3 regions of the Telluria sp. ZT3P25 genome follow, and region 3 is predicted to be linked to each of the others. Evidence: predicted binding sites of a transcription regulator. Region 3 holds the regulator's gene; each other region holds the start of a gene.
The links. The regulator sigma-54, encoded in region 3, starts transcription at its own class of promoters, with help from an activator protein. The targets are predictions, from matches to a motif close to TGGCANGNAANCTGCTTT.
Positions count from the first base shown of each region.

Region 1: the regulator sigma-54 is predicted to act here: its motif matches at 3,290-3,307, upstream of AC56LY_RS06535 (urease accessory protein UreD).
Region 2: the regulator sigma-54 is predicted to act here: its motif matches at 4,971-4,988, upstream of AC56LY_RS00175 (PEP-CTERM sorting domain-containing protein).

Region 1 is NZ_JCASIJ010000001.1:1,419,890-1,429,640, reverse strand. It holds gene ureE (urease accessory protein UreE) at 1-49, opposite strand, end outside; gene ureC (urease subunit alpha) at 59-1,759, opposite strand; gene AC56LY_RS06545 (urease subunit beta) at 1,759-2,097, opposite strand; gene AC56LY_RS06540 (urease subunit gamma) at 2,110-2,412, opposite strand; gene AC56LY_RS06535 (urease accessory protein UreD) at 2,440-3,279, opposite strand; gene AC56LY_RS06530 (GGDEF domain-containing protein) at 3,383-4,855, opposite strand; gene AC56LY_RS06525 (SDR family oxidoreductase) at 5,032-5,997, shown strand; gene ku (non-homologous end joining protein Ku) at 6,022-7,077, shown strand; gene AC56LY_RS06515 (hypothetical protein) at 7,080-7,313, shown strand; gene ligD (DNA ligase D) at 7,336-9,751, opposite strand, start outside.
Region 2 is NZ_JCASIJ010000001.1:33,380-43,130, reverse strand. It holds gene argS (arginine--tRNA ligase) at 1-1,099, shown strand, start outside; gene AC56LY_RS00200 (SPOR domain-containing protein) at 1,132-1,812, shown strand; gene AC56LY_RS00195 (SDR family oxidoreductase) at 1,819-2,604, shown strand; gene AC56LY_RS00190 (biotin--[acetyl-CoA-carboxylase] ligase) at 2,601-3,365, shown strand; gene AC56LY_RS00185 (type III pantothenate kinase) at 3,362-4,099, shown strand; gene AC56LY_RS00180 (SPOR domain-containing protein) at 4,093-4,824, shown strand; gene AC56LY_RS00175 (PEP-CTERM sorting domain-containing protein) at 5,031-5,807, shown strand; gene AC56LY_RS00170 (septal ring lytic transglycosylase RlpA family protein) at 5,835-6,872, opposite strand; gene rodA (rod shape-determining protein RodA) at 6,891-8,009, opposite strand; gene mrdA (penicillin-binding protein 2) at 8,013-9,751, opposite strand, start outside.
Region 3 is NZ_JCASIJ010000002.1:776,474-786,224, reverse strand. It holds gene AC56LY_RS22125 (DUF5694 domain-containing protein) at 1-764, opposite strand, end outside; gene AC56LY_RS22120 (enoyl-CoA hydratase/isomerase family protein) at 850-1,926, opposite strand; gene hpf (ribosome hibernation-promoting factor, HPF/YfiA family) at 2,025-2,381, opposite strand; gene AC56LY_RS22110 (RNA polymerase factor sigma-54) at 2,456-3,943, opposite strand; gene lptB (LPS export ABC transporter ATP-binding protein) at 3,958-4,713, opposite strand; gene lptA (lipopolysaccharide transport periplasmic protein LptA) at 4,710-5,258, opposite strand; gene lptC (LPS export ABC transporter periplasmic protein LptC) at 5,304-5,909, opposite strand; gene AC56LY_RS22090 (KdsC family phosphatase) at 5,915-6,451, opposite strand; gene AC56LY_RS22085 (KpsF/GutQ family sugar-phosphate isomerase) at 6,451-7,473, opposite strand; gene AC56LY_RS22080 (monovalent cation:proton antiporter family protein) at 7,573-9,552, shown strand; gene AC56LY_RS22075 (DUF484 family protein) at 9,556-9,751, opposite strand, start outside.

The DNA of each region.
Region 1 (9,751 bases), on a different contig from region 3:
TGTCGTGCACGACGTCGGCGACAACGATGCGGGTATGCAGTGAAATCATGGATGGCCTCTAGAACAGGAAGTAACGCTGCGCCAGCGGCAGCACGCTGGCCGCTTCGCACACCAGCAGGCGGCCGTCGGCGCGCACTTCATAGGTTTCGGGATCGACTTCCATCTGCGGCGTGGCGCCGTTGTGGATCATGTCGCGCTTGCGCAGGCCGCGCGTGCCACGCACGGCGATCGTCGTCTTGCTCAAGCCCAGCGTGCCTGCGATGCCCGCCTCGAACGCGCTTTGCGACACGAACGTGAACGACTTGCGCAGGCCGCCGCCAAACGCGCCGAACATGGGCCGGTAATGCACCGGCTGCGGCGTCGGGATCGATGCATTCGGGTCGCCCATCAGGCTGGCCGCGATCATGCCGCCCTTGACCACCATCGACGGCTTGACGCCAAAGAAGGCCGGCCGCCACAGCACGATGTCGGCGATCTTGCCTACTTCCAGCGAGCCGACGACATGCGCGATGCCGTGGGTAATGGCGGGATTGATCGTGTACTTGGCGATGTAGCGCTTGACGCGGGCATTGTCGTTGCGTGACGAGTCGCCTGCCAACGCGCCGCGCTGCACCTTCATCTTGTGCGCCGTCTGCCAGGTACGCATGATCGTCTCCCCCACGCGGCCCATCGCCTGCGAGTCCGACGACATCATCGAGATTGCCCCCAGGTCGTGCAGGATGTCCTCGGCGGCGATCGTCTCGCGCCGGACGCGCGACTCGGCAAACGCCACGTCTTCGGCAATCGCCGGATCAAGGTGGTGGCAGACCATCAGCATGTCCAGGTGCTCGTCGAGTGTATTGACCGTGAAGGGCCGCGTGGGATTGGTCGACGATGGCAGCACGTTGTCGTAGCCCACGGCCGCGATGATGTCCGGCGCGTGCCCGCCGCCGGCGCCCTCGGTGTGAAAGGTGTGGATCGTGCGGCCCTTGAACGCCGCCACGGTCGACTCCAGAAATCCCGCTTCGTTGAGCGTGTCGGAGTGCAGCGCCACCTGCACATCCAGCCGTTCGGCTACCGACAGGCAGTTGTCGATCGCCGCCGGCGTGCTGCCCCAGTCCTCGTGCAGCTTCAGGCCCACGGCGCCGGCATGGACCTGCTCTTCGAGCGGGCCGGGCTGGCTGACGTTGCCCTTGCCGAAAAAGCCCAGGTTCATCGGGAACGCGTCGGCCGCCTGCAGCATCGAATGAATATGCCAGGCGCCCGGCGTGCAGGTGGTCGCCGCGGTGCCGACGGCCGGCCCGGTGCCGCCGCCCAGCATCGTCGTCATGCCCGAGTACAGCGCCTCGTCGATCTGCTGTGGACAGATGAAATGGATGTGCGTGTCGACGCCGCCGGCCGTGACGATCATGCCTTCGCCGGCGATGATCTCGGTCGCCCCGCCGATGGCCATCGTGACATTCGGCTGGATATCCGGGTTGCCCGCCTTGCCGATGGCGGCAATCAGGCCATCCTTGATGCCGATATCCGCCTTGACGATGCCCCAGTGGTCGACGATGACGGCGTTGGTGATGACGGTGTCCATCACGCCCTCGCGCAGGCGCTGCGACTGGCCCATGCCGTCGCGGATGACTTTGCCGCCGCCGAACTTGACCTCTTCGCCGTAGGTCGCGAAGTCGCGTTCGATCTCGATCACGAGCTCGGTGTCGGCCAGGCGAATCCGGTCGCCCGTGGTCGGACCATACATGTCGGCGTAGGCCTGGCGGCTGAGCGTGACCATCATGCGTCCCCTGGGGTTAGAGACACCGCCGCGGGCAACGGCCCGGACACGCGGCCCTGGAAACCATGCACGATCCGCTCGCCCGCCAGGTCGACCAGTTCCACCGTGCGGCGCTGGCCCGGCTCGAAGCGCACTGCCGTGCCAGCCGCAATGTTCAGCCGCATGCCGAGCGCCGCTTCGCGCTCGAACTGCAGCGCCGGATTGACTTCATAAAAGTGGTAGTGCGAGCCGACCTGCACCGGCCGGTCGCCCGCGTTGGCCACGACCACGGTCAGCGTGCGCCGACCGACGTTGAGTTCGATATCGCCGTCGTCAAGAAAGTATTCGCCTGGGATCACGATAAGCTCCGGCTAGGGGATCGGATGGTGGACGGTTACGAGCTTGGTCCCGTCCGGGAACGTCGCCTCGACCTGGATATCGGGGATCATTTCGGGCACGCCCTCCATTACGTCGGCGCGCGCGAGGATCCTCGTGCCTTCGCTCATCAGCTCGGCCACGCTGCGGCCATCGCGCGCGCCTTCCATGATGGCAGCCGTGATCAGGGCCACCGCTTCCGGATAATTCAGCTTGAGGCCGCGCGCACGCCGGCGTTCAGCCAGCAGCGCAGCAGTAAAGATCAGCAGCTTGTCTTTTTCGCGGGGCGTCAGGTCCATGGGCGGGTCCGTTCCAGGTGAGCCAGTCTAGGTGCGCCAAATACGCGGCGGGCACGCCGGGCGCTCGAGCAGGTGGGGCCGCAGCAATGCCCACACCTGGGCCATGACGGCGCGCGCCGCTTCGCCGTCGTCGCCGAGAAAGCGCGCAACGAACACCGACTTCACCTGGCTCGACGCCAGTTGCGGGTCGAGCGCGCGCACGCGCGCCTGCAGCGCCGGGGGCACGGGCCGACCGACGGCAAGAAAGGTCGCGCACACGGCGTGGCCGCGCATGCCGAGGGGACTGGCGATGCGGTCCGGGGTCAGGATGCCCTGCTCCCACCACAGCAGGTGGCCCTCCTGGCGGATCCGCGTGCGCTGGCGTATCCGTCCGCGCGCAAACGCTTCGCCGGCGGCCACGCGACCGAAGCACAGCACTTCGCTGCCGATATAGATGCTGCCGGCAGCCAGATCGACGTCGTGTTCCAGGTCGACGCTTGCTGCGTCATAGAAGATGGTTTCCTGCGGCAGCCACTCGATGGCAGCGCCCGCGCCAACCCGCAGGCGCACCGCCTGCTGCGACACGCGGCCGTTCGCGCGGTACCACTTGGCCGCGCCGGGACTGGTGGCCAGCACGTTGCAAGCGGGGCCGGCGTCGACGTCGATCTCGAGCCGGTCGCCCCCGACCACGCCACCCGGCGGGTGCACGACGATCACGTGGCAGGCGCCAGGGCCTTCCGGATACAGCGCCTTCTGCACACGCAGCGGGCCGCAGTGCGTGCGGCGCACGAGACGCGTCGTATCGCCATCGCGCACGAAACCCAGCGCCAGGCTGGCTTGCCAGGCAGGAAAGACGGTGGGTGCATCGGTGGGGGTGCAATCGCGCATGCTTGATGAAACAGCACGATGCGTGCCAGCGTCCTTACGTGGCGCGGGACGACTATTTTGCAAGCGACGCGCACCGCGAAGGTGCGCGCTGCACCTGAACGCGTCAGGACATCGCCAGCTCGATGCAGTTGCGGCCGGCCCGTTTGGCGCGCGCCAATGCGGCGTGGGTACGCACCGCCATCGAGTCGCCGCTTTCGCCCTCGCCCAGCTGGGCTACGCCGAGGCTGATCGTCACGTGGTCGCAACCGGGTATTTCCACCTGTTCGATTGCCGCGCGCAGCTTCTCGGCCATCTTCAGCGCGTCGATGGCGCTCGTGTGCGACGCGATGACCTGGAATTCCTCGCCGCCCGAGCGCACCAGCACGTCGCTGGCACGCAGCAGCGCGCGCGCCGTGTCGGCCACCGTGCGCAGCACGAGGTCGCCCACCGGATGACCGAAGGTATCGTTGATATGGCTGAAGCGGTCGATATCGAAAGCGATCAGCGCGAGCGGCAGCCGGTAGCGGCGTGCGCGCTTGATCTCCTGCTCCAGCAAGGCTTCGCCATGGCGCCGGTTGGCCAGATCGGTCAGGGCGTCGGTCGAGGCCAGGTGCGTGACGCGCGCCAGCAACGCCTCGTTCTCGCGCGAGGCCTCGGCCATGCGCAGGCCGTGGGCGGCCAGCCCGGCCAGGGCGTCCAGCGCCTGCAACTGCGCCAGAGAGAGCGGCCGCGCGTCGCTAAACAGCAGGCACAGGGAACCCATGGGCCCGCCCGGCCCCTGCCCCGGGACCGGCACGCCGACGACCATGCGTGCACCAAACGCTTCCAGGCGCGCGGCAAGCGCCGGGTCAGCAAGCGTGTCGAGCGCATCGACCAGCGTCAGCTCGCCGGTCGATGCCGCAAGCAACCCCGGGAACGCATGGCGCAGCGGCGACGGCAAGAGCCTGCCCTCGTGCTCGAGCAGCGCCGCCAGATGCAGGCCAGCGGCGCCCTGCTCGCCCTCGAGATGCAGGTCGCCGTCGCGATGCTGGAACAGCGCCACATGCACGACGCCCGGCCAGCCGGACAGCGCTGCGCACAGGCGCGCGGCAAAGCGGGCGCTGTCGTCGGCGTCGTCCAACGCCTGCTGGCAGGCGGTACGCAGCGCGAGCAGCGTGCGCAGTTCAGTTTCGATCGGCGTGGGCGCAGCTGGCGTTGCCACGGCAAAGCCGGTGCGCATGCGCGCGGCCAGCAGCGCGCGCGTTTGCTGCGCGCGCAGCGGACCGATCGCGTAGTCGAGTGGCCCGAACGCCATCAGCGCCGGCAGCCAGCGCGCGTTCGTGAAAGGACACAGCACCAGCACCGGCGCTCCGGCGCGCGCGCCGATCAAGGCCCCCAGCGACGGCAGATCGACGCCAAGATCGCAGCGTTCGAGATCCAGCACGAGCAGGTCGGCAGGTTCGCGTACCAGCAGGCCGCGCGCCTGCTCTGCGCCGGCGGCCACGCGCAGGTTGGCAAACATGCCATCGCAGCCGTGCTGAAAGTCGGCCCGGCGCTGGCCGACCGGATTGACGAAGACGCAGGTAAAGTCGTCACGCGCGCCGTCTTCTTGATGCATGTTGATTCTCCAGATTGAGTCCAGCCGCACCGTGCCGGCATGGCTGCAAAGCAAGTTTGCCATAAGCGGGCGTGCCAAGCATAGCAATTGTCGTCCTGTGTGTGGGAGCGCACCGTCGTACCACGGTGTGCACCGAATACTCTCTTGAACGAATCCATACTCACGGGAGAATCACCATGGCACATCAAGACGACGTGGCAGCGAAACAGCGCGCCATCCAGCAAGAGCAGGATGCACGCGACGCCGGCAAGACCGAATCCGACAGTAAAGACGCTGTCCAGACTGGCGTCAACCAGCCGGCGCCACCGATGCCGGCGCAGCACCTGGCCAAGCCGGGCCTCGAAGCCGATATGGAAAGCAAGCCGAAATTCATGGCCGAGGGCTACAAAGGCAGCGGCAAGCTCGAAGGCATGGCCGCCATCGTCACCGGCGCCGACTCGGGCATCGGACGCGCGGTGGCGGTGCTGTTCGCACGCGAAGGCGCCGATGTCGCCGTCATGTACCTGAACGAAGACGTCGATGCGGCAGAAACCAGGCGCTGCATCGAAGCCGAAGGCCGCCGCTGCATCACGATCGCGGGCGACGTCAAGGATCCGGCATTCTGCAACGACGCCGTGCAGCAGACACTCAAGGCATTCGGCCGGCTGGACATCCTGGTCAACAACGCCGCATTCCAGGAGCACGCCGATTCGATCCTCGATATCACCGAAGAACGGTTCGAAGAAACCTTCCGCACCAATATCTTCGGCTACTTCCACATGGCCAAGGCCGTCGTGCCGCACCTCAAGCGTGGCGCGTCGATCATCAATACCGGCTCGGTCACGGGCCTGAAAGGCTCGTCCAAGCTGATCGACTATTCGTCGACCAAGGGCGCGATCCACGCGTTCACGATGTCGCTGGCCGGCAGCCTGCTCGACCAGGGCATCCGCGTGAACGCGGTGGCGCCAGGCCCTGTCTGGACGCCACTGAACCCCGCCGACAAGGGCCCGGACGACATCACCGAGTTCGGCGCCAGCACCGACTACCGGCGCCCGGCCCAACCCGAAGAACTGTCGCCAGCCTATGTGTTCCTGGCCTCACCCGTCTGTTCGGGGTACATCACGGGCATCGTGTTGCCGGTCACCGGCGTGGTTGGCGAATAACGTCCGCAGAACGAGGAGCAGGCAATGGCACGCAGCATGTGGAAGGGCGCGATCAGTTTCGGACTGGTCCACATTCCGGTCGATATGTACCCTGCGGTCGAGACCAAGGGGCTGGACCTGACGATGCTCGACCGGCGTGATTTTTCGCCGGTGGGGTTCAAACGCTACAACAAGGGCAATGGCAAGGAAGTCGTGTGGGACGACATCGTCAAGGGCTACGAATACGAGGATGGCGAGTATGTCGTGCTGTCGGACGAAGACCTGCGCCGCGCCAATCCGGAAGCGACGCAGACGATCGATATCCAGGCCTTCGTCGATGCCGGCGATGTGCCGCTGATCTACTACGACCAGCCGTATTACCTGGCACCCGGCAAGGGCGGCGCGAAAGTCTATGCGCTGCTGCGCGAAACGCTGCGCGAAGCGGGCAAGATCGGCATCGCGCACGTGGTCATCCGCGTCAAGCAGCATCTGGCGGCGCTGATCTGCGTGGGCGACACGATCGTGCTCAATACGCTGCGCTACCCGGACGAAATGCGCGACGCGGGCGAACTCAAGATCCCGTCGCCCAATTCGAAGACGGCGTCCGTCACCGTCAAGGAACTCAAGATGGCGATGGCCCTGGTCGAGGGCATGAGCGAAGACTGGGCGCCAGCGCAGTACCACGACAGTTACCGCGAAGACGTGCTGGCCCTGGTCAAGAAGAAGATCAAGGCGAAGCAGACCAAGACCATCACCCAGCCCGAGCCGGAAAAAGAAAAGCGCACGACTGGCAAGGTCATCGACCTGGTCGCGCTGCTCCAGGCCAGTCTTGGCAAGAAGCCGGCCAAGGCGGCGCTGGCGGCGCTTGACGACGATGATGATGACGACGATCCGCCACCGCGCCAGTCGCGCAAACCGGCCGACGACGAGGACAGCGAGGATGACCAGCCACCTCCACGTGCGCGCAAGGCGGCAGCGACGTCAGGGGCCCGTGCCACGGCCACCAAGTCTTTGGCCAAACCGGCAGCCAAGGCACCGGCCAAGAAGGCGGCGGCGGCCAAGTCAGGCACCAGGGCGCCTGCGCGCAAGAAGGCGGCGTGAGGATGGACGGATTCATCGACTTCCTCCAATGGCCTGCGATGGCCGTCAGCCTGATTGCCGCCTACCTGGTCGGCGCCAAGCGCGCCGAGCGCCGCATCCTGGGATTCTGGACCTTCATCTTCAGCAACGTGCTGTGGATCGTCTGGGGCTGGCACGACGAAGCCTGGGCGCTCATCGCGCTGCAGGTTGCGCTGCTGGCGATGAACGTGCGCGGCATCTTCCGGAACGAAGCCTAGGGCACCGCGCCCGCCCACACCTTCAGGGCACGAACCCGAGCTGCTTCATCGCCTTGGTCAGTGTCTTCGCCGCCGTGGCGTAGTCCTGCCACGGCGTATTCCCGACATCGAGCCGCTCGTGCACATTGGCGATCGTCCACTGGTCGCTCGACGTCAGCCTGTCCAGCTCATCCCAGCCCAGCGGCACCGAAATCCCCAGGCCCGGGCGCGAACGCGCCGACCATGCGGCCACCGTCGTCGCGCCCTGCCCGTTGCGCAGGTAATCGATGAAGATCTTCCCCACCCGGTTTTTTGGCCCGCTTTTGAAGGCAAAGCGCTCCGGCAACGTCTGCGCCATGTGGTGCACGATCGCCTGCGAGAAGCGCTTGACCGTGTCCCAGTCGTGGTTACCCTTCATCGGCACCACAACATGCAAGCCCTTGCCGCCGCTGGTTTTCAGGAACGCCGGCAAACCCAGTTCGTCCAGGAAGGCATGCATCAGCTGTGCTGCTTCCTGCATCTCGGGCCACTTGATGCCATCGCCCGGATCGAGGTCGAATACCATCCGGTTCGGCTTCTGGTAACTGCCCTTGAATGCATTCTGGGTATGGATCTCCACCACGTTCCACTGCGCCGATGACAGGATGCCCAGCGGCGTGGCCACCTCCAGCATCGGTGGGTGTTCCGGGTCGAGCGCCTGGTCCAGGTCGCGCAGGCCTGGCATCTTGCGCACATCGACGTGCTTCTGGAAAAACAGTTCGCCGCCTACGCCCTCCGGCGCGCGCACGAGCGAAACCGGGCGCCCTTTCAGGTGTTCCATCATCAGGTCGCCCACCAACGCGTAATAACGCACCAGCGCCAGCTTGGTGGCGCCGGTCGCCTTGTCGATCACGCGCTCGCCATTGGTGATCTTCAGCGACGCGGGCAATTTGCCCTGCGCGGCCACCGGCTCGTCATCGGCAGCGACGTCCTCCACCGGGAGCGCCTGCTCGCGGGTGATGTTTTTGGCCGGCTTGTCCTTGCGCAGCCCCTGGAACACCGGATGGCGCACGGCACCGCCGCTCGTCCAGTCCGAGAAACTCACTTCCGCCACCAGCACCGGCTTGACCCAGTGGTGCGCGCGCCCCGGTACGGCGCGCGGCGGGAACGGGCTCGTGTCAGTGCGCAACGCCTCGAGATGTTCCGCGATGCTGGTCAGGGTCGAATGGTTGAAACCCGAGCCGACGTTGCCGGCGTAGCGCAGCACGCCGTCTTCGTCATGGACCCCGAGCAGCAGCGCGCCGATGCCGGTGCGCGCGCCTTTCGGGTCGGTGTAGCCGCCGATGACGAATTCCTGGCGCCGGCCGCATTTGAGCTTGATCCAGTCGGGCGAGCGGCGCGACACATAGCGCGCGTCGCGCCGCTTGCCGATCACGCCTTCGAGGCCGATCTTGCAGGCGGCGACGATCAGTTCGTCGGGGTTGGCGCCGAATTCGGCGGAAAACCGCACCTTGTCGGATCTGGCTTTCTTGAGCACCTGTTCGAGCACCGTGCGCCGGTCGACCAGCGGCATCTCGCGCAGGTCGTGGCCGTCAAAATACGGCACATCGAACAGGAAGTAATCGATGTCGACGGCGCCGTTGCCATCGAATGCCGCCTGCAGCAGGCCGAAATCGGGCTTGCCATCGTCGTCGTGCACGACGATTTCGCCGTCGTACCAGCCGTCGGGCAGCGCCATGCGTTCCAGCTCTTCCCTTAGTGGCGTGAGCTTGTCGGTCCAGTCGTTGGCGTTGCGCGTGATCAGGCGCACGGCGCCGTCCTCGATGCGGGCGAGCATGCGGTAGCCGTCGAACTTGACTTCGAACAGCCAGTTTTCGGGGTCGGGGGGCGGTGCGTCGACGAGCGTGGCCAGTTCGGGCGAGAATTTGGCGGGAAGCGGCGACTTGGCGTCCTTTGTCGTGGCGCGCTTTGCCGGCGCCTTCTTTGCTGCCGCTTTTTTGACGGGTGCTTTCTTTGCAGGCGCCGCCTTCGCTTCTTCGCGCAGCGCCTCGACCTTCTGCGCGGCCCGCTTGGGCATCGGCAACGCCTTCACGCTGTCAGGCAGTTCGTCGACCAGCGAGAATTCGGCGGCCGGACGTGCGTAATCGTCCTTCTCCTTGATCAGCAGCCAGGGCGGCTGCTTTTCGCCACGGCCCTTCATCCGCACCAGCGTCCAGCGGCCGTGCATCTTGTGACCGTGCAGCGCGAACTTGATGCTGCCCTTGGCAAAGCCCGCGCGCGGGTCTTCCAGCGGCTCCCAGGTGCCCTTGTCCCAGATGATCACCTTGCCAGCGCCGTACTGCTTGGCCGGGATCGTGCCTTCGAAATCCGAGTACGAGATCGGGTGGTCCTCGACCTCCACGGCCATGCGCTTGTCGTGCGTGTCGTAGCTGGGGCCTTTCGGCACGGCCCAGCTTTTCATCGTGCCGTCGAGTTCGAGC
Region 2 (9,751 bases), on a different contig from region 3:
CTACATCGCCGACATCGCCGCCGACTTCCTGGCCAAAAAAACCGTCTCGGCCAGCGATGGCGAGCCGGCCACCGCCAGCGGCGACGTCGACGACCTCGAATCGATCCGCCGCTTCGCCGTCACTTACCTGCGCAACGAGCAGGATCAGGATCTGCAGGCCTTCGGCGTCAAGTTCGACAACTACTACCTCGAGTCGTCGCTGTACGCCGACGGCAAGGTCGATACCGCCGTCAGGACGCTGGTCGACTCGGGCAAGACCTACGAGGACGGTGGCGCGCTGTGGCTCAAGACCACCGACTACGGCGACGACAAGGACCGCGTGATGCGCAAGTCCGACGGCACCTACACGTACTTCGTGCCGGACGTGGCGTACCACATCCAGAAATTCCGCCGCGGCTTCGACCAGGCGATCAACATCCAGGGCAGTGACCACCACGGCACGATCGCGCGCGTGCGCGCCGGTCTGCAGGCGGTCGACATCGGGATCCCGCAAGGCTATCCCGACTACGTGCTGCACAAGATGGTCACCGTGATGAAGGACGGCGAAGAGGTCAAGATTTCCAAGCGCGCCGGCTCTTACGTCACCGTACGCGACCTGATCGACTGGTCGGGCGCGGGCGATGTCACGCGTGGCCGCGACGCGGTGCGCTTCTTCCTCATCTCGCGCAAGGCCGACACCGAGTTCGTGTTCGACGTGAACGTCGCGCTCGAAACGAGCGACGAAAACCCGGTGTACTACGTGCAGTACGCCCACGCGCGCATCTGCTCGGCGCTGGCCAACTGGGGTGGCGATGTCGCCTTGCTGGCCGGCGTCGATTTGTCGCCGCTCACCTCGCCGAAGGAATTCGAACTGCTGGCCAAGCTGGCGTCGTACCCTGAAGTGCTCGAGCGCGCCTTGGGCGAACTGGGCCCGCACCAGGTCGCGTTCTACCTGCGCGAACTGGCCGGCGACCTGCACAGCTACTACTTCGCGCACAAGTGGCTGCTGGACGACGACGAGCCGCTCAAGCTGGCCCGTCTCGCGCTGGCCGCCGCCACGCGCCAGGTGCTGCGCAACGGCCTCGCGCTGATCGGCGTGTCGGCGCCGGACAAAATGTAAAACTGCATCCCACTGCTTAACCAGAAAGCGTCATGACCGCCATTCGATCCTTCTCGCCCCTCCGCCAGCGCGGCAGCACCCTGACGGGCATCATCATCGGCCTGATCATCGGGCTGGGCATCGCAGTGGCGGTCGCACTCGTGATCACCAAGGGCGCCTCGCCCTTTACCGATCGCTCCAACAAGATGGGGCGTCCGGCCGACCTCGAGCCGAGCCAGGCCAACGATCCGAACAAGCCGCTGTACGGCACCCGCACGCCGGTGCGCGAAACACCGAAGCCGGTGCCGAGTGCACCAGCTGCCGCGCCGGCAGCACCGGCAGCACCCGCAGCGCCGACTGCAGCGCCCGCAGATGCCGATCCACTGGGCGCCGCAATCGCCGGCATGCAAACGCCGCGCCGCACGCCGGCACCGGCGCCATCGCCGGCACCCGTCAACACGGTCGCAGCAGCACCGGCGGCGGCCGCCGTCACCGACGGCTATATCTATTACCTGCAAGCGGGCGCGTTCCGTGAAATGTCGGACGCCGAAAACACCCGCGCCAAGCTGGCCCTGCTGGGCTTCGAGGCCGCGATCACCGACCGCAGCACCGACAGCGGCGTGCTGCATCGCGTACGCGTCGGCCCGTTCACGCAGGTCGAAGGCGTCAACCGCGCGCGCGCCAAGCTGCTCGACAGCGGCATCGACGTCGCCATCGTGCGCAACCAGCGTTGATCCGGCATGTCGCTGCCGGCGAAGCGCGTCTTCATCACCGGCGCGTCGAGTGGCATCGGCGCCGCGCTGGCGCGCGAGTATGCGGCGCGCGGCGCCACGCTGGGCCTGCTCGGCCGGCGGCGCGACGCACTCGACCAACTGCGGCAATCGCTCCCTGATTCCTCGCGCCACCAGGTGTATGCGGTCGACGTGCTCGAGCGCGCGGCCCTTGCTAGCGCCGCGCAGGATTTCATCGCTGTGAACGGCGGCGCCGATATCGTCATCGCATGCGCCGGCATCTCGCAGGGCACGCTGACCGAGCAGGCCGACGATCTGGCCGTGTTCGACGCCGTCTTCGCCACCAATGTGAATGCCACGGTGGCGACGTTCGCACCGTTCATCGCCGCCATGAAAACCCAGCCGACGCCGTGCCGCCTGGTCGGCATCGGCAGCGTGGCCGGTATTCGCGGCATGCGCGGTGCCGGCGCCTACTGCGCCAGCAAGGCCGCGCTGCACAGCTATTGCGAAGCGCTGCGCGTGGAACTGCGCCCGTCAAATATTCGCGTGGTGACTATCGCCCCCGGCTACATCGATACCCCCATGACCCGCGCCAACCGCTTCCCTATGCCTTTTTTGATGCCCCCTGAACGCTTTGCCACGCGGGCTGTCGCGGCGATCGCGCGCGGTGACAGTTACCGCGTGCTGCCGTGGCAGATGGGCGTCGTCGCCAAGCTGCTGCGCCTGATGCCCAACGCCCTCTTCGACCGTCTCTTTGCGCGCGCGCCGACCAAGCCGCGCCGGGAGCAACCATGAACGCCGCCGCCATTGCCGCGCTGTCACGCGCAGGCGTCGCCGTTGAAGTCGTCGCGCAGACCGGGTCGACCAATGCCGATCTGCTCGCGCGCGCCAGCACACTTGCTGCCCCGCTGCTGCTGGTGGCCGAACATCAAAGCGCCGGCCGCGGGCGCGCGGGCCGCAGCTGGCTGTCGTCGCCCGAAGGCTCGCTGACGTTTTCGCTGGCCTGGCGCTTCGACGGCGGGCCGCAGGCGCTGCTTGGCCTGCCGCTGGCGGTGGGCGTGGCGCTGGCCGACACGCTGGGCACGCTGGGCCAGCAAGTGCAGTTGAAATGGCCGAACGATGTCCTCAAGGATGGCGACAAACTGGCCGGCATCCTGATTGAAACCCAGTCCGCCCCTGGCGGTGGCACCTGGACCGTGATCGGCATCGGACTGAACCTGTTGATGCCGGACGAGATGGAAGCGCAGCTGGGCCGCAGCGCGGCCGGCATGCCATGGCTGGCGCGCATGGACCGTGACGCGTTGCTGGCGGCGCTGCTCGACGGCCTGGCGGACTGCCTGCGCGAATTTACCGCGCGCGGGTTTGCCGCCTTCAGCGCGCGCTGGAATCTGCGCCATGCATGGCAGGGCGAGACCGTCGTCCTGCTCGACGGCGGCGTCGTGCGGCACGAAGGCCGCGCGGCCGGTGTCGACGATAGTGGGCGCTTGCTGCTCGATACCGCCGAAGGCCGCATCACCGTGATGGCCGGCGACGTCTCGCTGCGGGTGAAAGCATGATGCTGCTGATCGATGCCGGGAACACCCGTGTCAAGTGGGCGCTGGCAGACGACGGCGCGGCGCCTGGCGTCTGGTCGGCTACTGGCGCGGTAGCGCATGCCGGGCTGGATGCATTGGCGTCCGACTGGACCGGGGCCACGCGCGTGCTGGTCTCGAACGTGGCGGGACCCGTGCTGGCCGAACGCATCGCTGCCCTGCTGCCGGCGCATGCACAGGTCGAGTGGTTCGCGTCCACGCCGCAGCGCGCAGGTGTCACCAACGGCTACCGCGACCCGGCGCGGCTCGGGTGCGACCGCTTCGCCGCTGCCATCGGCGCGCGCGCGCTGGCACCCGGCCAGGACCTGATCGTGGCCACCTGCGGCACCGCGACCACGGTCGACGCGGTGCGCGCCGATGGCCACTTCATCGGCGGCATGATCCTGCCCGGGCTGGCCCTGATGGCGGCGAGCCTGGCGCGCAACACGGCGCAACTGCCGCAGGTCGATGCCGGCGCATTGCCGCCACTGTTCGGCGACAACACGCACGATGCGATCCTGTCCGGCCTGCTCTCGGCGCAGGCCGGCGCGATCGAGCGCGCGGTGGCTGGCCTGGCCGGCGCCTTCTGCATCGTCTCGGGTGGCGCCGCGCCGCATATCGCGCCAGCCCTCAAGGTTGCGCACAAGGTGGTCGATAACATCGTACTGGTCGGCCTGCATGCAGCAGCCACCGGCTCGACGGGGGATATGCGGTGCTGAAATTCGTGTTCTGGGCGCTACTGGGCGCCAACGGGGTCTTGCTGGCGTATGGCCAGGGCCTGCTCGGCCAGTCGCCAGATGCGGCGCGCGAGCCGGCGCGCCTGAAGAACCAGCTCGCGCCCGAACGCATGCAGCAGCTCACGCCAACGCAGGCCAGGCAGGCTGCGGCCAGCGTTGTACCGGCGCCGCAAGCCGAGGTGGCTACTCCTGCTCCAGAGCCTGCGCCTGTGCCTGCGCCCCCACCGGTAACCCGGAACCTGGTCGCCTGTGTGCAGGCTGGCCCGTTCAGCACGGCCGATGCGCGCCGCTTCGAGGCACGTGTCGCGCGTCTTGGCCTGGCAGCGCGCCAGTCGCGTATCGAGATCCCGTTCCAGGAAGTGACGAGCCGCCTGGTCTACCTGCCACCGAACGGCGGTCGCGAAGGCGCCCAGCGCCGCGTCGCCGAGCTCAAGGAGCGCGGCGTGACCAACTTCTTCATCATGCAAAATGACACGTCGCCATTACGGTATGCGATTTCGCTGGGCGTGTTCAAGTCGGACGGGGCGGCGCAAAAGCTCGTGGCCGACCTGCAGCGCCAGGGCGTGCGCGGTGTGCGCATTCTGCCGCGCGGGCCTCAGGTGACGCGCGCCGGCTATCAGTACCGCCAGATCGAGGCTGGCGAGCGCGATCGCCTGACTGGTATTGCCGATAACTACAACGGTGTCGAAGTCACCCGCTGCAGCTGATCCTGTTTCAAGATCAACAACGGCGCACCTGTGGGTGCGCTTTTTTTCGTCCCTACGTGTTGCGCGGACGCTGAAACCTGTCGAATTTCTTTACACCAAATTCTTTTAAGAAAATAAGATTGTTTATAATCAATGAGTTGCTTTGCTGGCACAAGTATTGCTATATACAAATTATCGTTTCTTAAATTCAAAACTAGGGGTTTGCCATGAAAAAACTGATCACCACCGCTCTGCTGACCGCACTCTGCACTATCTCCGCTGCAGCACTGGCCACGCCCATCGCGATGACGGGCGCATTTGCCTCGAGCGACATGGCAAACAACAACTACAGCGCCGTGTTCAGTGGCAAATCGTTCCTGCCGGCCGACTACACGGTCAACAGCCTGACGTACTCGTTCTCGTTCCGCGACGATGGCACCGATATGTTCACGACGTCGGCGCCAGTTTCCACTGGCAGCAACATGACGGGCTGGATGCCCCACACCTCGATCAGCTATGCACGCTACCTGACCAATTACGCGACGGTGGAGCGCACGGGCCAGCAGGAAAGCGCCGCCCTGTCGATCGGTGGCGTTGCTCTCGGCACGGGCAGCACGTCATTGCTTGAGTCGAGCACGACCGCATCGAGCCCACTTCAGGTCAAGTACGAAGGCACGGGCTGCTACTCCTACCAGTGCTACGACTTCTACACGAAGGGCTGGACCGACACCACGACCATCACCCGTGACTACACCGGCGCCTTCACCATCAGCGGGATCATCTCGAACCAGTCGATCATCGACGAACTGCTGCGCAGCGACCAGCTGACGCTGAACCTGAAAGTCGCGGGCGACCTGGTGCTGACCAATTCGCAGCTGCTGCTGGACTACACGAAAGTCGTGGCGTCTGCCGAAGTGCCGGAACCATCGAGCATCCTGCTGGCGCTCGCCGGTCTGGCCGGTCTGGGCGCCGTGCGTCGCCGCAGCAAGCGCGTGGCGGCATAACGCAGTTTCAGAAAGCCTGGCGAGGCGTCAGCGCCGCACGACGATCGGCTTCAACCCCAACGAAGCCGGCAGCGCGTCCATCGCCTCGATCGCCTCGGCGCGGGTCGGATACGGCCCGCCGTACAGGCGATTGAATGAACCCACCTTCACAACTTCGAGCGTGCCCACGTCCACGCCGGCGCGCGCGATCTGGTCGCTGATCGCTTCGGCGGTGCCGGTGCGGCCATACGCGCCAAGCTGGATGTAGTAGTCGCCCGTCGTGGCGCGCGGCGCAGGTGCCTCTTGCGCCGCTGGTGTCGCCGGCTCCACCAGGCGCACGACGGCGCCGCTGTCCGACCGCACCCGGTCTTCGAGCATCAGCGCGGCGATCTCGGGCGGCGCCGATTGCGCCTGTGATGTCGCTTCACGCCGCGCGGCGGCAATCTGCGCCGGATTGACGATCGGATCGCCCGGGAACAGGCGCTCGATCTCGACCTCGTGGCTGCCATTACCGAGCAGGCCCAGTTTCAGCGCGGCCGTGTACGACACATCGATGATGCGCGTGGAATGGAACGGGCCGCGATCGTTGATGCGGACGACCACCGACTGGCCGCTTTCCAGGCTGGTCACGCGCACGTACGACGGAATCGGCAGCGTCGGGTGTGCACCCGTCATCTTGTACATGTCGTAGAGCTCACCGGACGCGGTGCGCTGGCCATGGAATTTCTTGCCATACCAGGTGCTGATGCCGCGCTGGGTCCACCGTTCATCATTGCCCAGCGGCGTGTAGGTCTTGCCCAGCACCGTGTAGGGACGGCTGGTGAACTTGTTGAACGGTTCGGCCATGACGACCGCGTCGGGCGTTTCGAGCAGCCCGTCGGACGGATTCTCGCCCGGGCCGTCGTCCTTGTAGTAGCCGCCCCGCCCCGAATTGGCAGCCGGCAGCTTGGGCGCGGGGCCATGCTTGGCGGTGGGCTTGTGCGGCCACGGAAATGGCGACAAGCGTTTGTGTTCACCGGTACTGCTGCACGCCGTGACAAGAAAGGCAACCGCTACGACCGCCGGGATGTTTTTGCGAACGCCCATTGGCAGTCCTCCTGCTAGTTAAGTCTTCACCAGTTTACGGTGTCTTTGAATACTCATCAATATGCCGGCGCCAAGGCCGAGTGTGATAAAGGCAGTGCCGCCATAGCTCATGAAGGGCAGTGGCACCCCGACCACGGGCAGAATGCCCGCCACCATGCCCATGTTGACAAAGGCATAGGTAAAGAAAATCATCGAGATCGATCCGGCCAGCAGCCGCCCGAAGGTATTGGCTGCATTGGCCGCGATCATCAGGCCACGCCCGATCAGCAGCAGGTACACGAACAGCAGGAACAGGTTGCCGATCAGGCCGAATTCTTCCGAATACACCGAGAACACGAAGTCGGTGGTCCGCTCGGGCACGAATTCCAGGTAACCCTGGGTGCCCTTCATGTAGCCCTTGCCGCTCACGCCACCGGAGCCGATCGCGATGATCGACTGGATGATGTGGAAGCCCTTGCCCAGCGGGTCGGAGGTGGGATCGATCAGCGTCATCACCCGCTCGCGCTGGTAGTCGTGCATCATCGACCAGCCCACCGGCAGGCTGGCCAGCCCCAGTACCGACACGGCGGCGATGGCCTTCCATGACAGGCCGGCCAGGAAGATCACGTACAACCCCGATGACGCCACCAGCAGCGACGTGCCAAGGTCGGGCTGCTTCATGATGAACGCCACCGGGATCATCAGGAGCGCCCCGGCGGCCAGATAATTCTTCCAGCCCGCGACCTGGGCCCGGGTCTGGAAATACCAGGCCAGCATCAGGGGCACGCCGATCTTCATGATCTCGGACGGCTGGATGTCGATCACGCCGATGTGCAGCCAGCGCCGCGCGCCCTTCTTGATCAGGCCAAACATGGCCACCGCGATCAGCAGCGCGACCCCGATGGTATAGATCGGCACGGCCAGGCGCATCAGCGTTTGCGGCGCGATGTTCGCGGCGATCCACATCACGGCAAACGACAGCAGGAAGTTACGGATCTGGTGCTCGACCCGGTCCGGGAAGTCGGCGCCGGCCGATGACATGGTGATCATGCTGATCGTGACCAGGACTGCCAGGATCAGCGTGAGCGGCAGGTCGAACACCGTGAAATAGGGGCGCAGGCGCCGCCGCAGCGAACGCCGTTCTGGAATATGGGCCATGATTTACTCGGTTCGGGTGACGGCGGGCGCGCTGGCCGTTTGGAGCGGTGCGGTCACGGGTGCTGGCACTGGCGCGGCCTTCTTGACGGTGACGGGACGCTCGGCCTTTTTTGGTTCGGCCGGCGGCGCCGGGCGCTTGCCCAGGATGGCGTAATCGAGCACCTTGCGCGCGATCGGCGCGGCGATAGCCCCGCCAAAGCCGGCGTTTTCAACAACCATCGCCAGCGCGATGCGCGGCTGCTCGGCCGGCGCAAACACGGTAAACAGCGCATTGTCGCGGTGGCGTTCATCGATTGCGTTGGCATTGTATTTTTTGCCGCGCAAGCCAATCACCTGGGCCGTGCCGGTCTTGCCGCCGGCCGTGTACAGGGCGCCGGCAAAGGCTTTCTGGCCGGTGCCTTCGCGGATCACGCCCGCCATCGCATCCTTGATGAAGGCGATGTGCTCGGGCTTCATGGCCAGGCGCCGGGTTTCCTTCGGCACGGTCAGTGTGCGCTCGCGGGTGGCGCCGTCCTCGATCATCTTGACCAGGTGCGGCTTCATCACCACGCCGTTGTTGGCCAGAATGGCGGTAGCATGCGCCAGCTGCAGCATCGTGTAGTTGTTGAAGCCCTGGCCGATCGCGACCGAAATGGTGTCGCCGCCGACCCATTTCTGGGCCGCCGGGTTGCGCTTGAAGCGTTCGGCCTTCCACTCTTTCGAGGGCAGCACGCCGGTCTTTTCGTAATCGAGGTCGATCCCGGTCGGCTGGCCAAAGCCGAATTCGCGCATGAACTTGGAGATGTTATCGATGCCCATCTCGTTGGACAGCTGGTAGTAATAGGTATCGCACGAGTGAGCGATCGAGGTGTACATATTGACGAAGCCGTGCCCGCCCGGCTTGTCATCGTTGAAGCGGTGCCCGCCCAGCATGAAGAAGCCGGGATCGCGGATCGCATCCTGCGGCCGGCGGAATCCCATCTCGAGCGCTGCCAGCGACATGAACGGCTTGAAGGTTGACCCGGGCGGATAAGTACCCGACAGCGGCCGGTTCATCAGCGGCTTGTCGAGCGAGGTATTGAGTTCGTTCCAGCTCTGGCTGTCGATGCCGTCGACGAACAGGTTCGGATCGAACCCGGGGCGCGACACGTAGGCCAGCACGTCGCCGGTGGCCGGCTCGATCGCGACCAGCGCGCCGCGCTGGTCACCGAACGCTTCTTCGGCGATCTTCTGCAGTTCGATGTCGATCGACAGGATCAGGTTGCTGCCCGGCGTTGGTGCCGTGCGGCGCAGCGTGCGGATGGCGCGCCCACCGGCGGAGCGCTCGACCTGCTCGTAGCCGGTCTGGCCGTGCAACTGGCGCTCGTAGCGCTTCTCGACGCCTTCCTTGCCCATGTGATCGGTGCCGTTGTAGTTGGCAGCGTCGTCGCCCTCTTCCAGCGCGTCGGCTTCCTTCTGGTTGATGCGGCCGATATAGCCGATCACGTGCGAGGCCACCTCGCCCATCGGGTACTGGCGAAACAGGCGCGCCTGCACTTCGACGCCGGGAAAGCGGAAGCGCTGCGCGGTGAAGCGCGCGACTTCGTCATCGGTCAGGCGCGTGCGCAGCGGAACGCTGGCAAAGCTGCGCGACTCTTCCAGCAAGCGCTTGAAGCGGCGCCGGTCGCGCGGCTCGATCTGCACCAGCTTGGCCAGTTCGTCGATCACCGATTCCATGTTTGCCTGCAGCTTCGATGGTGTCAGTTCGAGCGTGTAGGCCGAAT
Region 3 (9,751 bases):
GCCAGCAACCCCTCCTGCGTCTTGTCCACTGCAGCGCGCTGCTTCGTGGCAGGGTTATCCCACGCCGTCATCAGCGCATCGCCAAACGCCTTCTGGTCTTCAGACGCGCTGTCGGCGGTATGGTCGTCCATTGCGTACAGGCGTTCAAGACCGAGCCGGGCCGCCAGGCGTGCACCGATCATCAGGCTTTCGTCCATCCTGGTTTCCAGCTTCACGAGTACGCTGACCAGTGTGGCATCCAGACCGTCACCGGCACGGCGCTCAACCTCGGGCAAGCGCAGCCACTGGACCAGCGCCGATGCGCGCTCGCCCCCAGCGAGGAACAGCGCTGCCAGGTGACGGCGCTGCGCCGGGGTCGGCGCGTCGGGCCAGGCAGCCAGCAAGGCCTCGGCAGCCTCGGTCGCCGCTGCGACATCCAGGCCTGTGGCCAGCCGCGCCGGTGCAGTATCCCTGCAATAGGAATCGATCGAGTCCTTGTAGCGGACTGGGTAGCGTCGCATGAAGTCGCACTGCGGCCCGGACACCGCCTCGATCGCAATCGCCTGCGGCTTCCATGCGGCCAGGCGTTCGTTCAGCAGCGTCAGGCTGGCGGCCTGGAAGGTTTTCGGCAATTGCGACAGATGGGGGGAGCCCAATACCAGCACCTCATTGGCAGGCCCGGAGGCCGGTCCCTTGAATGCGCCCGCATTGAAGTCAGGCTGCCAGGCCTGGGCGGCGGCGCTGCCGCACAAGGTCATCGACAACAGCAAGGCGGTCATGCGCATCGGGGTTCCTCATCGGTTCATGAAGCCACGATGTTTGCACCGCCTGCACGAAAAGTCACGCGCAAACGGATATGCATGGAGACGCTTACGCGAGATGCCGTAGCGGATGCGCATGCACCGGCCACACCGGCGCAAAGAAGTGCGCCACCATCGCATCGGTCACGAGGTCGAGCGATGGCGGATTCCATTGCGGCGCATTGTCCTTGTCGATGACGAGCGCGCGCACGCCTTCGAGCACCTCGCCATGCTCGAAGTTGCGGCGCACCAGCGAGCGCTCCAGGCGCAGACAGTCGGCGACATCGAGCGATGCGCCGCGCAGCAGCAGCTCGCGCGTCACGCACATCATCAATGGCGAGCGCTGACGCATTGCATTCAATGCCTTCTGCGCGAATGGCGTGTCGTCACCCTCGAGCGAGGCCATGATTGCCGCCACCGAATCCGCGCCAAAGTGCGCATCGATGCGCGCGCGGTTGGCTTGCAATTCGCTCTCGCCGGGGTGCGCCGTGGCAAACTCGCGGATCGCCGCCGGCAGATCCGCGCCTGCCGTCGCCTCGATCAGCGCCTGCAACGCCGGCAGGTCGGCGCCCGGCACGAACACGTCGGCCAGGCCCACATACAGCGCGTCGGCCGCGCCGATCGTCAAGCCGGTCAAGCCCAGGAACATCCCCAATTGCCCCGGCGCGTGCGACAGAAAATGGCTGCCGCCGACATCGGGGAACAGGCCGATATTCACCTCGGGCATCGCCATCTTGGTGCGCTCGGTGACGATGCGCAGGCCGCAATCGGGGCCGCCCTGCGCGATGCCCATGCCCCCGCCCATGACCACGCCATCCATCAGCGCGATATACGGTTTCGGATAAAAATGGATCAGGTGATTCAGCGCGTATTCTTCGGTGAAGAAATCCTCGAGCAGTGCGCTGCCGCCTTGCGGCGAGGCGTTGCCGACCTCGTGGAAGAAGCGGATATCGCCGCCCGCGCACAGTGCTTTTTCGCTGCTGCTGGTGATCACGACCGCATCGACGGCAGCGTCACGCTGCCAGTCGAGCAGGATCGCGGTCAGCGCGCGCACCATGTCCAGTGACAGCGAATTGAGCGCCTTGGGACGGTCTAGCGTGATGATGCCGGTGCGGTTGGCGATGCGGGTCAGGACGTGTTCGGACATGGCGTGATCCATCGAAAGGAAACACGTATTTTACCGGCAGCGGGATGCAAAAAGGGCGTCCCGAAAAGACGCCCCTGGCGGTGGTGACCTGCGCTCGATCAGGCGACAGCGACGTCGGCTTCGTCGACGTCCAGGCGTTTGATCGCTGTGCGGTTATGGTCTTTGAGCATCTGCTTGTGCTTCAGGATTTGTCGATCCAGTTTATCCATCAACATGTCGATCGCGGCATACAGGTCTTGCGCGACGCTCGCCACGTGCAGGGTCTTGCCCGACACCTGGACATTGATTTCAGCTTTTTGCCTTTTTTCTTTTTCAGTGAGGTTATCGACGGCCAGGAAGACGTGGGTATCTATGACTTGATCGAAATGGCGAATAATGCGTTCCAGCTTATTCTGAACGTATTCACGGATGGCAGGGGTTACTTCGAGATGGTGACCACTGATGGTGAGGTTCATACACACTCCTTTGAAGATGTCACGTCGCTTGCACCACACAGGAGCTGAAGGCACAGACTGTATGAGCGGCGTTGTTACAAGGCTTTGCGGAGACTGACGGGGGGGATCTTGAGCGCTTCACGGTATTTTGCGACCGTCCTGCGCGCAATGACCATGCCTTGTTCCCCGAGCATTTCCGCGATCTTGCTGTCGGATAATGGATTCTTAGGGTCTTCTGCTCCTGTCAATTGTGCGATGAGCGCACGGATTGCCGTTGAGGATGCTTCGCCTCCCGCTTCGGTGGCAACGTGGCTGCCGAAGAAATACTTCAACTCGAACATGCCGTGCGGGGTCAGCATGTATTTCTGGGTTGTGACACGAGAGATGGTGCTCTCGTGCAGACCTAGTGTATCAGCTATCTCGCGCAAAACAAGGGGCCGCATGGCAACCGCGCCGTGGCTGAAAAAGTTGCGCTGGCGCTCGACAATCGCCTCGGCCACACGCAGAATCGTGTCGAAACGCTGGCGCATGTTCTTGATGAGCCACTTCGCCTCTTGCATCTGCGCGCCCATCTGGCTCTCGCTGCGGCCCTGCTTGAGCATCGTGGCGTACAGGCTGTTCACGCGCAGGCGCGGCATCACGTCCGGGTTCAGCGTGACCGCCCAGCCATTCTTCGCGCGCCGCACGATCACGTCCGGCACCACGTAATCCGACACGTTCGACGCGAACGCGGCGCCCGGATGCGGATTGCACTGGCGGACCACAGCCTGCACTTCGCGCAGGTCTTCGTCGTCGCAATCGAGCGCTTTTTTCAGCTTGCTGTATTCGCGCTGCGCGAACCAGGTCAGGTAGCCTTCGACGATCTTCAGCGCCATGCGGCGCGTGACCATCGGCACGCCCGGCATGCGCCGGATCTGCAGCGCCAGGCATTCGGCCGCGCTGCGCGCGCCCACGCCCACCGGGTCCATGCTCTGCACCATCGCCAGCGCGCAGCGCAGTTCGTCGAGATCGACCTCGAGTTCTTCGGGCAGCCGCGAGTGGATGTCGTCGAGCGGCTCGTCCAGGTAACCGTTGTCGTCGAGCGCGTCGATCACCAGTTCGGCCAGTGCGCGATCGCGGGTCGAGAGCAGCGTTTCGCGCACCTGTTCCATCAGGTGTTCGCGCAGCGTGATGGCGCACGCCTCCAGCTGCGGGCGGCCGTCTTCGTCGTCGCTGCTGCTACTGCTGCCGGACGACGCGCCGCTGCCTTCGCTCCACTCGTTGTCGGGCCGGTCGCCATCGACCGCGCCGCCTTCAGCGCCCTCGCCTTCGGCCGGCGCGCTGCCTTCACCTTCGGCCTGCTGGCCCGGCGCCGGTGGCGCCTCGCCGGATGCCGGCGCATTGTTGATGGCCCCATCGGCCAGCAAGCGCACCGAATGATCGAGCGGATCGTCGAGCCTTTCGAGCAGCGGGTTATCGCCCAGTATCTGCTCGATCTCCTGGTGCAGTTCGAGCGTCGACAGCTGCAGCAACCGGATCGATTGCTGCAGCTGTGGCGTGAGCGCCAGGTGCTGCGAAGTGCGGAGCTGAAGGGACTGTTTCATCAATTGGTCATGGCTTACATGCGGAAATGTTCACCAAGGTACACGCGGCGCACCGACTCGTCGGCGATGATATCGTCGGGACGGCCGGATGCGAGCACCGCGCCCTGATTGATGATGTAGGCGCGGTCGCAGATGCCAAGCGTCTCGCGCACATTATGGTCGGTGATCAGGACGCCGATCTTGCGCTCCTTGAGGAAGCGCACGATGCGCTGGATCTCGATCACGGCGATCGGGTCGACACCGGCAAAGGGTTCATCGAGCAGCACGAAGCGCGGATTGGTGGCCAGTGCGCGTGCGATCTCCACGCGGCGCCGCTCGCCGCCCGACAGCGACAGCGCCGGGTTCTCGCGCAGCTTTTCGATCTGCAGGTCGGCCAGCAAGTTGTCGAGCCGCTCGCCGATCTGCGCTTTGGTCAGCGACTTGCCGTCGACCTTCTGCAGTTCGAGCACGGCGCGGATGTTTTCTTCCACCGTCAGCTTGCGAAACACCGACGCTTCCTGCGGCAGATACGACAGGCCGAGCACCGCGCGGCGATGGATCGGCAGGCTGGTGATGTCGGTGCCGTTGATGCTGATCGAGCCGGCATCCGACGGCACCAGGCCGACGATCATGTAGAACGAGGTGGTCTTGCCGGCGCCGTTCGGGCCCAGCAAACCCACCACCTCGCCGCATTCGACGTCGAGCGACACGTCGCGCACGACCAGGCGCTTGCCATAGCTTTTCTGCAGGCCCTTGACGACCAGCGTGCTGCGATCGTTCAGCTCCGTCATTGCGTGCCTCCGGCCGGCGTACGCTTGGGCGCCAGGATCAGCGTGCCACGTCCGCCGCCAACCTTGCTTTCGCCGCTGACGTCATTGCGCACGGCGACGACTTCCTTGCGGTTGTCGTACGAGATGAACGGGCCAGTCATCTGGTTGGTCATCCGGTCGTTTTCGAGTTCCTTGACGACCGCGTTCGAGTACAGGCGCACCAGCTCCGAACGTTCATCGTATTCGATGCGTTCGGCCTGACCCTCGACCCACAGGTTCGGGCCGCCGTCGCGCTTCTGCCGGAACGTGGCAGGCTTGCCGTTGGCCGCGGTGAGCGTCACGCTCATATAGCCTTCGGGCGTATCCCTGACCACGGCGCGCTCGGCCTTGACCAGCAACGTGCCGCGGGTCAGGATCACGTTGCCGGTAAAGGTGCGAACGCCCGCGACGCCATCGAGGTCGCCGTTGTCGTATTCAAGTGCCGCCTGCTTGAGCGAGTCGGCCTTTTCGGCCATGGCGGTCAAGGAAAGGAGTGAAAAGAAAGCGGCAGCGAAGAGTTTTTTCATGATGGTGCTGGTCCTGGGTTAGCACGCGCGCATGGCTGATGGCCTTCAGCGCTGGCGTGGCGGATAGACGATACGGCCGCGGCCGGACAATTTCATCTGCATTGTCGCGTTGTTGGCCACCAGGCCGACGGCCTTGAGGGTGGACGCGCCAAGCTCCATGTCGATCGGCTGGTCGGTCTTGACGATTTCTTCGTCGGGCAATACGGTCATGGCCGACGTGCGCACGCGCAGCGCTTCGCTGGCGGGCGTTTTGGGGCGCTGCAGATCGACGTCGCCGAACAGTTCGACACGGTGTTCTTCGTGGAAGATGCGCGCGCTCTTGGCCACCACCGTCATCGGCGGACGGCCCGGTTCGATGCCGCGCATGAGCGGCTGGTCGACGTTCGACACGTCCCCTTGCGGGATGTGGGCCAGGCGCTTGCCCGACACCACGTAGCTCGGCTGGCCGTTGGGCGTCATTCGCACAAACGAAAAGTTCTCGACGATGTAATCCGGCTCGTCGGGCGGGCCGCCCAGTTGCGCATCGATCTCGGTCCCCTGCATCAGCTGCAGCAGCCAGAAGCTGCCGAAGGCGAAGAATACGCCGATCACGATCATCGCCAGCAGATTCCAGCGATGCGCGGTGCGTTTGTTGGAGGCGATGGTGGCCATGGCGCTCAGGCGAAATACGGCGCGAGCGCCTGGTCATAGGTGCCCTGCGCGCGCATGACGAGGTCGCAGATCTCGCGCACCGCGCCACGGCCGCCACCGTTCTTCGTCACGTAATGCGCGCGGTGCTGCACGTCCGGATGGCCCGACGGCACCGCGACGGCAAAGCCGACGCGCGCGAACAGCGGCAGGTCGATCACGTCGTCACCGATATAGCCGCATTGGTCGGCAGTAAAGCCGGTGGCCTCCAGCAGATTGGCAAAGCCGATGCGCTTGTCGTGGTTGCCCTGGTAGACATGCGAGATGCCCAGGTCGGCGGCGCGCCGCACGACGATCGGCGACAGGCGCGCGCTGATGATCGCGGTCTGCACGCCGGATTTATTGAGCATCTGGATGCCCAGGCCGTCGAGCACATTGAAGGTCTTGGTCACTTCGCCATCGGGGCCGTAGGTCAGGCTGCCGTCGGTGAGCACACCGTCGACGTCGAAGATCATGACCTTGATGCGCGCGGCGCGCTCGATGTGAGCCAATACAGGAATAGTCATCAAATCACCTTTGCACGGGTCAGGTCGTGGATGTGCAGCGCGCCGACCAGCTGGCCCGCTTCATCGATCACGAGCATCTGGTTGATGCGGAATTCTTCCATCACGGCGACCGCGTCGACGGCCAGCTGCTCGGGGCGTACGCTGCGCGGATTGGCGTGCATGACGTCGCGAATCAGCACGTTCGAAAAATCATGCATGCGCTCGATCACGCGGCGCAAGTCGCCATCGGTAAACACGCCCAGCGGGCGGCCATCGGAATCGACCACGGCGGTCATGCCCATGCCTTTCTGGCTGATCTCGAGCAGCGCCTTGACCAGCGGGACATCCAGGCCCACCGACGGGATGGCGTCACCGGTGCGCATCACGTCACGCACGTGCGTGAGCAGGCGCCGGCCCAGCGCGCCGCCCGGATGCGACAGCGCGAAATCCTGCTCGCGGAAACCCCGCACGTCGAGCAGCGCCACGGCCAGCGCGTCGCCCATGGCCAGCGTAACGGTGGTGCTGGTGGTCGGCGCCAGATTCAGCGTGCAGGCTTCTTTCGCCACTGCGATGTTCAGGTGGACGTCGGCCAGCCTGGCCAGGCGCGAGGCCGGCTTGCCGGTCATGGCGATCACGCGCGCGCCCAGGCGCTTCACGGCTGGCAGGATGTCGAGCAGTTCAGACGATTCGCCCGAATTGGAAATGGCGATCAGGATGTCATTCGCGGTGACCATGCCCAGGTCGCCGTGCGCGGCTTCGCCCGGGTGCATGAAGAACGCCGGCGTACCGGTGGACGACAGCGTGGCAGCGATCTTGCGGCCGATGTGCCCCGACTTGCCCATGCCCGAAACGACCACGCGGCCGGTGCCGGCGTAGATCAGCTGCGCGGCGTCGACAAAGCTGCTGTCGTCGCCCAGGCGCGCGTGCAGCGCCACGATGGCATCGGCCTCGATCGCAAGCGTCTGGCGACCCAGTTCCAGCACGCGCTGCGCCAGGGTTTCGTCAAAACTTTTCAGCATTATTTGGTCATCAGTTACACTCATTCCAGAAGTATAAACGAATTGCGAAAGCAAAAAACTTGCCAGTCGTAACATTCGATAACAAGCACGCCTCGCCACCATAACCACCACCCGTTTCACCCCATGCATTCTGGTCTCGAACTCACCCTGTTGCTGCTTGGCTGCGCCGTCCTTGGCGTGGTGGCCTTTCGCACCCTGCAGTTGCCGCCGATGCTCGGCTACCTGGCCGTCGGCGTCCTGATCGGCCCCCACGCCCTGGCACTGGCCGAAGACAGCCCCACTACCCATGCACTGGGCGAATTCGGCATCGTCTTCTTGATGTTCTCGATCGGGCTCGAATTCTCGCTCGGCCAGCTGCGCTCGATGCGGCGCATCGTGTTCGGGCTGGGACTTGGCCAGGTAGTGACGACCGTCGCTGCAGCCATGGGCATCGGCCTGCTGGCGGCGTACCTGATGCCCCACCTCACCTTGGCCTGGCAGGCCGCGTTCGCACTGGGCGGGGCGCTGGCCATGTCGTCCACGGCGATTGTCGTCAAGCTGCTCACCGAGCGCCTCGAGCTCGAGAGCGAACACGGGCGGCGCATCATCGGCATCCTGCTGTTCCAGGATCTGGCGGTGGTGCCGCTCTTGATCATGATCCCGGCGCTGGCGCGCGATCCGGAAGACATGGCCATCACGCTCGGCCTGGCCGCACTGAAGGCGGGACTGGTGCTGGCGCTGCTGCTGTTCTTTGGCCAGAAGCTGATGGGGCGGTGGTTCACGATCGTGGCCAAGCGCCGCTCGCAGGAGCTGTTCATGCTCAACCTGCTGCTCGTGACACTGGGTTCCGCCTGGATCACCGAGCAGGCCGGCCTGTCGCTGGCGCTCGGTGCCTTTGTCGCCGGCATGCTGATCTCCGAAACACCCTACAAGCACCAGGTGGAAGAAGACATCAAGCCGTTTCGCGATGTGCTGCTTGGCCTGTTCTTCATCACGATCGGCATGCTGCTCGACCTGCGCCTGGTGAGCCAGTACTGGTGGCAGGTCACGCTGCTGCTGGCGCTCGTGGTGCTGCTCAAGGCGGGCCTGATCGTGCTGCTGGCGCGCGCGTTCGGCGCGCCGCTGGGCACCGCGCTGCGCACGGGCCTCGCGCTGGCGCAGGCCGGTGAGTTCAGCTTCGTGCTGCTCAGTCATGCATCCGGCTCGAAGCTGATCGATCCGTTCGTGATGCAGCTGGTGCTGGCCTCGATGGTGCTGTCGATGCTGCTGGCGCCCTTCATCATCGGCTACATGGACCGGATCGTGATGAAGGTCGCGGCCAACGAATGGATGATGCAGTCGCTGCAACTGACGCAGCTGGCCACGCGCACCATGAGCACCCAGAAGCACGTGATCATCGCCGGCTTCGGGCGCAGTGGCCAGAGCCTGGCCACGCTGCTGAAAGAAGAAGCCTTGCCGTGGTACGCGCTCGACCTGGATCCGGAGCGGGTGCAGAAGGCGCAGGCGGCCGGCGCGTCGGTCTCGTATGGCGATGCGGCGCGCCGCGAAAGCCTGATCGCGGCCGGCGTACACCGCGCCAGCGCGCTGGTGATCACGTTCGCCGACACGCGCCAGGCGCTCAAGGTGCTGCACCTGGTGCACGAACTGGCGCCCGCCCTGCCCGTGATCGTGCGTAGCCACGACGACGGCGACATGGACGTGCTCAAGGCGGCCGGCGCGACCGAGGTGGTGCCCGAAGCGCTCGAGAGCAGCCTGATGCTTGCCTCGCACGCGCTGGTCACGCTGGGCGTGCCGCTGCGCCGCGTGGTGCACCGGGTGCAGGCCGCGCGCAAGGGCCGCTACGCCACGCTGCGCGGCTACTTCCACGGCACGGACGACAGCGGTGCGGATCTCGAACATGGCCAGGTGAAGCTGCATTCGGTGCGCCTTCATGCGCAGGCCGGCGCAATCGGTCTGGCGCTGGGCGCGTTGCGGCTGCATGATGTGGCGGTGGAGGTAACAGCCTTGCGGCGCGGTGGCAAGGATCTGGCGCCCGGCCCGGACGTGCTGCTGGCATCGGGCGACGTCGTGGTGCTGCGCGGGGACAGCGAAGCAGTCAGCCGCGCCGAAGAAAGGTTATTGTAACCGTCAGGCGAACGTGACGACCTGGTTGCGGCCCGCGGCCTTGGCCTGGTACAGCGCCGCGTCGGCCGACGCGATCAGCTCCTGCGCCACGCCTTCGATGGCGTGATCGCGCTCGAAATCGGTCAGCGCCGCCACGCCGATCGACACCGTCACATCCACCTGCTCACCCGTGGTCAAGTCCACCGGCAAACCGGCCACG